DNA from 2 places in the Terriglobus sp. 2YAB30_2 genome. Region 1 is predicted to be linked to the other one. Evidence: riboswitches for the same ligand, from Rfam matches in the RefSeq annotation. Region 1 holds a riboswitch; the other holds the start of a gene.
The links. A riboswitch is a leader RNA that binds a small molecule or an ion and turns the genes downstream of it on or off. The one in region 1 is predicted to bind S-adenosylmethionine.
Positions count from the first base shown of each region.

Region 2: another riboswitch for S-adenosylmethionine. It lies ahead of AB4Y89_RS18595 (threonine aldolase family protein); the one in region 1 lies ahead of thrC (threonine synthase).

Region 1 covers NZ_JBFRFJ010000001.1:446,042-450,251, forward strand. Annotated here, with positions in the region: gene AB4Y89_RS01725 (peptidase M18) at 1-1,340, opposite strand, end outside; SAM riboswitch class I at 1,481-1,586, shown strand; gene thrC (threonine synthase) at 1,702-2,982, shown strand; gene AB4Y89_RS01735 (MoaD/ThiS family protein) at 3,056-3,337, shown strand; gene AB4Y89_RS01740 (pyridoxal phosphate-dependent aminotransferase) at 3,582-4,210, opposite strand, start outside.
Region 2 covers NZ_JBFRFJ010000014.1:18,086-22,295, reverse strand. Annotated here, with positions in the region: gene AB4Y89_RS18610 (ADOP family duplicated permease) at 1-460, opposite strand, end outside; gene AB4Y89_RS18605 (PadR family transcriptional regulator) at 491-820, opposite strand; gene AB4Y89_RS18600 (DUF4184 family protein) at 885-1,643, opposite strand; gene AB4Y89_RS18595 (threonine aldolase family protein) at 1,676-2,716, opposite strand; SAM-I-IV-variant riboswitch at 2,767-2,870, opposite strand; gene AB4Y89_RS18590 (TIGR03435 family protein) at 3,249-4,010, opposite strand; gene AB4Y89_RS18585 (LysR family transcriptional regulator) at 4,075-4,210, opposite strand, start outside.

The sequences.
Region 1 (4,210 bases):
TTGCGCGCCGAGAGGAAGCCTCCAATAGTGCCTCCTCCGCCGACTTCAACACGCGGTGTCTGCGTCTGCCAGGTGATGTTGTTCTTGTCGAGCAGCGCGATGATGCGGGCAGTGAATTCCGCGTTCGGATCGAAGCCTGCGCCGTAGCGCTTGATAGTTACGCCATAGCCGACGACCGCGGCGTTCGATGCTTCCGAGTTACCAGGAAAGAGGGGATTCACGCCGTCATTACAGTCGGCTGAGAGGACAGCGGCATTGCGCAGCGCGTGACGGACATCGAGTGCTGAAGCACCTTTCTTCTGCGCGTCCATCAGCTCCGTAAAGACGGTATCGAGGAACTGCGAGTTTGCGCCGGTGTTGTTGATGGAGCCGACCTCTTCGAAGTTGGTGACGTAGACCATCGCGGTCTTTTTCGGCGTGCCCTTCAGGTCGAAGATGCTGCGTGACGCCGCATAGCTGAGCGCTTTGTCATCCTGGCCCCAGCTTCCGGTCAGGCCATTGTCGATACCGACATCGGCCGGCTGAGTTGCTGGAACAAGCTCCAGCTCAGCGGCAACCAGATCCTCGTCCTTGATATTGAACTTCGTACGCAGGGCGGCCATGACCTGGTCGGCAACGGAGTTCTTCTCGCTGGGAATCGAACCGGCCACCGGATTCATCTCCTCACCTGCGAGGACGGTGGTGTAGGTGCGTGTGCGGAGCAATGAGTCGGAGTGAGGCGCGGCGTCGGCGATCACGAAGACAGGATCGCCAGGAGCAAAGCCGATATTTACCTGCAGGTGCCGGCCATCTGTGGCGTCGATGCGGCCGACCAGTGCCAGTGGAAGATTCGACCACTGGTACTTTTTGATGCCGCCGTAGAGCGTGGTCTTCAGTAGCGCAACCGAGCCTGGAGCTCCGACGACCGGACGAGACTTCAGGTTCAGGTGTGGAGAGTCCTGATGAGTCGCGACGATGCGTGTGCCCGTTTCTACCGAGTCGGAGCCGATGACGGCAAAGACGACGGAGCGGTCGCGATTGTCGAAGATGAGCTTGGCGCCAGGCTTGATCTGTGAGGGAGACGTGAACTCGGTGAACCCTGCTGCTTTGGCCAGACGAAGGAACTCCGCCGTCGAGAGGCCGGCGCTCTTGGCGTGCCGCAGGTAGTCCTTGTAGGGGGCGGCAAAAGCGAAGACGTCGGACTTCTGCTGGGGCGTAAGCGTCAGCCAGGCGGACTTGGCGGCGACCTTGCCGTCCGGGTTCAACGGGGTCTCCTGCGCGGCGAGGGGAAGCGTGGCCACGGACGCAAAAGCAGCGGCTATGGCCGCGAAGGCTACGGTGCGAACCAGGAATTTCACCATGGCGGAAGAATAAACCGAAAAGGGTGGTTTTCCTGCAATTCAATGCACTTAGCCGCCGTTGACTGCTGCCATGGCTTGTCTGGAGGCGGATGGCGTGGTACAAACAATACATTCAAGCTAGCCCGCAAGGGCAAGCGCGAATTTCATGAAGAGTGGTTGAGGGACGAGCCCTGTGACACCACGACAACCGGACAGAACAAAGGCGTACCGGTGTCAACTCTCTCCTGGCGACAGGGAACATGAGATTCGGAGTAGGAAAGTTGCAAGTTCCCACCCCGCGCCTCCTCGTTCCTGAGTTAAGAGCGCCAATCAGAGAGACAGTCACACGTAAAGCCCTCCTCCACATGGAGAGCAAGGCCCTATGTCTTCCGGTGCGTGTGCGCCCTACGATCTGAAGTGCAAAGAGTGCGGCAAGAGCTATGGCAACCAGCCGCTTTCTGTCTGCGATGAGTGCTTTTCGCCGCTTGAGGTCTTTTACGACCTGGATGTGGTGAAGGGCAGCGTGACCCGGGAGTCCATCGCTGCCGGGCCGGCAAGCATCTGGCGCTATCGTGCGCTGCTTCCTATTCCTGAAGGCTTCCAGCCCGATCTCCCGGTTGGCTTCACCCCGCTGGTCAAGGCCAACAATCTGGGCAAGCGTCTCGGCGCTTCCGACATCTACGTGAAGAACGATGCCGTCTGCTTCCCGACGCTGAGCTTTAAGGACCGTGTCGTCGCCGTGGCGCTGGCCAATGCCCGCTACTTCGGGTTTGACACCGTCGGCGCCAGCTCGACCGGTAACCTGGCAAACTCAGTGGCAGCGCAGGCCGCCCGCCTGGGCTTGAAGAGCTGCATCCTGATTCCGGCGGACCTTGAGCCGGCAAAGATTCTGAATACGCTGATCTATGGCGCGCGGCTGGTGCGCATTGACGGCAACTATGACCATGTTAACCGTCTGTGCTCGTTGATCGCCGACCAGTACAGCTGGGGCTTCGTCAACGTGAACCTGCGGCCTTACTACGCTGAGGGTTCGAAGACGATGGGCTATGAGATCGCCGAGCAGCTCGGCTGGCGTTTGCCCGACAACGTCGTGGTGCCGATGGCCGGCGGTTCGCTAATCCGCAAGATCAAGAAGGCCTTCGACGAGCTGGTGTATCTCGGCATCGTTGAGGCAAAGCACGTGAAGTTCTTCGGAGCGCAGGCTACGGGCTGCTCGCCGATTACCCACGCGGTGAAGAACAATCTTGAGCGTCACGAGCCGCAGAAACCGAACACTATCGCCCGTTCGTTGGCGATCGGCAACCCGGCGGACGGCCCATACGCGGCTCGTCTAATCCGCGATACCGGCGGGTGGGGCGAAGATGTCTCCGACGTCGAAGTCGTCGCCGGCATTCAGGAGCTGGCAGAGACCGAAGGTATCTTCACGGAGACGGCAGGCGGCGTAACCACTGCGGTGACCGCGAAACTCTTCGCACAGGGCCGCATCGGTAAGGACGAGACCACGGTGGTCTGCATCACGGGCAACGGCTTGAAGACGACGGATGTGCTGCAGGGCCGCTATGACATCGGACGCGCGGTGAAGCCGCGGCTGGCCGAGTTCGACGCTTATCTACGGGAGCTGGATGGTTTGCCCGCGGAAGAGGCCGAGCTGGTGGCTCAGTAATGCTGAGCTAAGGCTCAGTTCGCTGAGCTGTGGCTCAGGTGGACGAGAAACAGAAAGAGCAGGGAAGATTCAAATGTCAATCAAAGTACTTTTGCCGACTGCCTTTGTCCGCCACACTGATGGCGTGAAGAAGGTTGATTCCGCTGCCACCAACCTGCCGGGCCTGGTCGACGACCTGGGCGTGAAGTTCCCGGCGCTGGGAGCGCATATCAAGGACGAGCAGGGCAAGCTGCGCCCGTTCATCAACGTCTACGTGAACGATGAGGACATCCGCTTTCTGGGCGGCGAGACGCATACCTTTGAGGACGGAGATGAGATTATGCTGATTCCGTCTATCGCCGGTGGGTGTGTGTAGGAATTCGTTCTCTGCATGAAGTAAGAAAGCCCGCCGTCCGGCGGGCTTTTGCTTTTGTTGAGGATGACTACGGATAAGGAAACAGTCGCGCGGAGCGCGATAGAGCGAACGAAGTTCGTTGGGGATCCAACCCTTGCGCTTCGCGAAAGAATGGGGCAACGAGAATGTGCTTGCGTCGTAGTTTGGTGGCGGTGCGAAAGCGGGTCCTTCGCATTCGCTCAGGATGACAGGCGAAGAGACTACACTACAGCGACCGAAGCCGTCTGCAGGCCTCATCCAACGCATCGTCCTTCTTTGCGTAGCAGAAGCGCAGCAGGTTCTCTCCTTTGCCTGCACGGAAGAATGCTGAACCAGCCACGGCAGCTACGCCAACCTGCTTGAGCAGGTTGCGCGCCTTCTCCTTGGAGGTGGAGCCCTCCACGCGGGTGACATCGGCGAGGATGTAGTACGCTCCCTGCGGGACCGTTGGCGTGAGCCCTGCATCTGCAAGCGCGGCTACCGTCTTGTCACGCTTGGCGACATACTCGGTCTGCATCTCGGTGTAGAAGCTGTCGGGAAGGTCGCACAGGCCTGCGGCCACACCATGCTGCAGCGGCGCCGGAGCGGAGATAAAGAGCAGGTCGTGGAAGTAGGCGATGGATGGGGTCCAGCGCTTACTGGCATGCAGGTAGCCGAGACGCCAGCCGGTGACAGAGAAGGTCTTTGAGAAGCCGGCGATGGTGATCGTTCGCTCCGCCATGCCGGGCAGTGTCGCCGGGGAGATATGCTCGTGACCGTCGTAGAGGAAGTATTCGTAGATCTCGTCGGTGATGACGAAGAGATCGGCATCGATCGCGATGGTCGCCAGGGCTTCCAGTTCCGTGCGGGTGAAGA
Region 2 (4,210 bases), on a different contig from region 1:
AGGAATAGAGAGTGGTGGAGCCGTACCGATCGGTGACTCCGTTCTCATCCCCGTCGCCGAGGATGAAGAGCTGCCCTGGAGCTTTGACGGGCAGCGAGCGCAACACGATGGCGTCGAGAAAGCTGAAGATAGCGGTGTTCGCGCCAATGCCGAGAGCCAGCGAGAGTAAAGCGACGCAGGTGAGCCCGGGGGAGCGCAGCATGGAGCGCAGACCGTATAGCGTGTCCTGTGCAAAGGACTCGAGCCAGCTCCATCCCCAGGCGGCGAAACTCCGCTCGCGCAGAACGGTGTTGTTGCCAAAGCGCCGACGGGTTTCGCGATGTGCCTGTTCAGGGGCAAGGCCGGTGGCGACCTGCTGCTGCTCACGCAGCTCAAGATGGAGACGCATCTCCTCTTCGAGGTCGGCATTAAAGCGGGAGCGATGGAAGAGCATGCTGAGGCGGCGGAGAAGCTGGCGCATGGTGGTCTCCTTGGCGAAGCGGAGGTGCGATCAGGCAGGCTGCAGCACGGCGGTAATCGCGCCGTAGATACGGTGAAAGTGCGAAAGCTCAGTGGCGAGCTGTTTGCGGCCGGCGGCGGTCAGCCGGTAGTAGCGCGCGCGGCGATTGCCGGCGGTCGTGCCCCACTCGGCGGAGACCCATCCCTGGACCAGAAGCCGCTGTAATGCCGGATACAGGGAGCCCTCTTCCACCTGCAACACATCGCCGGAAGTATGCAGGATCGACTCGGCTATCTCGTAGCCATGCATCTCGCCATGGCGCGAAAGGGTGTTGAGGATCAGAAGGGAGAGGGAGCCGGGCGGAATGTCGTTGGGCTTCACAGAATGCTCCTTACTGCCATAGACAAACTATGGCAGTAAGAATGGATGACATAGGCAGACTATGTCAATGGGCTTTTGTTCTCCCTAGCTGCCGATGCAGCCACACACCATAAAAGGTCAACATGATCCAAAGCAGGCTTATGAAGCTAACGAGAGTCTCTGAGGCAAAGACATTAAAGCCTCTGAAACGATGAAGAAAGCCAGTTCCATATTCCGCGCGTATGAACGCACCTGCACACGCCAAAGCTGCCATCGACAAAAGCGGACGTCTTACTGCGGGTGTCTGCCGATGCGAAGTGGTAAACACCCAGCGGCGCCATAGCACTGCGAGCACGCACAACCCGAGCGCAGTACTGACATATTGAAGGAGTTTAAATACCTCAATAAAGCCGTCAAGCGGAAGTTGCAGGTTGTACTTCAATAACGGGAGATGGCGGTAGGGCCAAAAGCCTGGATGGGTGAAGGCATCCCAGATGATATGAGTAGCCGCCCCAAGCAGGATAGAGAGCACCATGACGAAGAAGGTTGGGATACTCGACGTAAAAATCTTCCCCATGGGGTTCTGACGGAGAGGGAATAGACGAGGCGCTGTGGCGATGAGTGCATCCGCGACATATTGCTGGAAAAGCCACAGCACGGCCAAAGACAGTGGGAGATCGAGTAGCAAAGCTCCAGGCAGGGTATGGCCAAAGCTGCCGCGCGGCACGAGCCTGAGAAAATACTCGAAATCCGGAGACAGACAGCCGACCACAAGCGCGGCTGTGTTCAGCCGCGTCCTGCGGAACGGTAGAGCTGCGACGGCATGCGCGGCAGTAAATGGCATTGTCGAATCATCTACTCAAATGGATGCTTCGATCAAAGGGCAGTACTTACGGCGCGGAAGTCCTCGACCAGCGATTCGAGGCAGTCGAGCGAGGTATCCCACGCGAACATGAAGCGTGCGCCGCCGCCGATGAAGGTATAGAACTTCCAGTCTCTGGCGCGCAGTGCTTCGGCGATGGCCGGCGGCATCTTCACGAAGACGCCATTGGCCTCGACCGGGAACATGAGCTCGATGTTGGGCAGACCAGCGATCTTCTCCGCAAATGTTCTGGCGCAGGTGTTGGCGTGGGCCGCGCGGTGCAGCCAGGCTCCGCCCTCGAGCATGCGGACCCAGGGGGCAGCGAGGAAGCGCATCTTGGAGGCAAGCTGGCCTGCCTGTTTGCAGCGATAGTCGAAGTCCTGCGAGAGCGTGCGATCGAAGAAGATCACGGCTTCGCCGACGGCCATGCCGTTCTTAGTTCCACCGAAGCAGAGAACGTCCACTCCGGCCTCCCAGGTCATGGCGGCAGGCGTGCAGTTGAGCGTCGCACAGGCATTGGCAAAGCGCGCTCCATCCATGTGGAGACGCAGGTCGAGCTCGCGGCACGCGTCTGCGATGGAGCGGATCTCTTCGAGGGTGTAGACCAGGCCGGTCTCGGTCGGCTGGGTGATGGTGACAACGCGCGGCTTGGGATAGTGAATGTCGGTGCGCCGAGATGCGATCAGACGGATCGCATCGGGCGTTAGCTTGCCATTCGACGAGGGAGCGACGAGAAGTTTGGCGCCATTGGAGAAGAACTCAGGCGCGCCACACTCGTCGGTCTCGACGTGCGCCAGCTCCGAGCAGATGACGCTGTGATAGCTCTGGCTCAGAGCTGCAAGCGCGAGGGAGTTGGCGGCTGTTCCATTGAAGGCGAAGAAGACATCGCAGTCGGTGCTGAAGAGCGTGCGGAAGGCATCCGCCGCCTGTGCTGTCCATGAGTCTGCACCATAGGCGCTTTCGTGTCCGACATTGGCTTCGGCCATGGCGGCCCATGCCTCAGGACAGATTCCGGCGTAGTTATCACTGGCGAACTGCTGTTTTGGTGCACACATGCGTATCGAACCCTTTCTTACTGGTCCATCAAAAGAAATCACGGATGTGCGGCTTTTCCCGAAGTTGCCGGACAGGCCACATCTCCCAGACGGGACGCCACCTTGCTCGGGGCAGGTTGGCGTTGAGCAGTGAGCTCAACTCTTGATGTCGTTCTGATGATAAACGGTGTCTGGGTTCGAAGCAATTTGTAGGACGCGCCTAGGCGTATCAGCAAAATTCGATGTGCGTTTTGTTAGAAAATTTCGGCCTTCCTTACCCACCTAGAGCATTTTTCCTGTTGCTGGGTATCCCGGAAGAAGAGCGCAGCGGCGTTTTCATTGCGGAAAACGCCCATAGATGCCGAAGCCCTACTCTACGCCTACAGGAAAATGCTCTAGCGTTGCGAGGGCACCCCGGCAGAGAAAATGAGAGAAGCAGATTTCTTCGCTGCGCTACGAAATGACAAACAAAAAGGGCGCCATTGTTCTAAGCGCTGAAGGCGCGTTCTATATCGGCCCTGGGCAACGCCCCAGGCCTGAGGATAGCTGAACTCTAGTTCTCGGCTGGCTTCTCGGCGCGATCGATCACCAGCACATCGACGGAGGTCTTTTCTGAGGAAAGCTTCAGGCCCAACTGCTCGCGGAGTGCCGTGATGAGCGAAGAACCCGCGTTCTCGCCGGCCTCCCATTGCAACGTGAAGTCGTAGTAGCCGTTGAGGCCTGTCTTATCCAGAACCATGCCGCCGCGAAAGGCCGGCTGCTGTGCGATGCGGTAGGCGAGGGCGGGCATGCCGACGCCGGAACCGGTCATGGTTGCCGTGCCGTTACTGCCGCGCTGATTGGTCCCGCTCATAGATTTCGCCGGTGCACCGGAGGTCTCATGCAGCTTAGGGCCGCCTTTGTCGATGACGAGGACGTAGGCTTTCATCTCACGGCTTTCGTGATGGAGTGTGAGATGGAAGCGGTCGGCGAGAAGGCGTTGCAGCATAGGTGCGAGATCCGCGGCTACGATGGGCTCAGCATTTTCCGTCGTTGCTTGCAGATCGAACCGGGCAGTTGAAAGCCAGTTCGGGCCACCGGTGACCTGGAAGTCGAGAACACCGTAGGCCTGCAGAATGAGCGTACGCAGGGAGAGATTCGTGGCGCTGATGCGTGAGCCGGAGAGGTTCACTCCTTGATCGCGATCAAGGCCGCTGAGGTTTTCGCGGACGGAGGTGATCTCAAAGGTCTTTTCCGGATGCTGTGCGAAGCCTGGCATTGTGGCAAAGAACGCTGCCGTAATGCTCAGGAACAAACGAACCCGCCTGACGAGCATAACTTTCCCCTTCGCTGCAAATGGACGGAACCAGAAATAGCTACGTACGGAGTGGGACTTTGGTTCAACCGATTGAACGTTGAAACCAGAGAGCGAAGGTTCTGGCCTTTGTGCTTGTCAGCCGGCCCGAGGGATAAACGATCCAAAGATCGATTCGCGGTAGCTCCCACTCGGTAAGGATAGGGACTACCTCGCCCGAG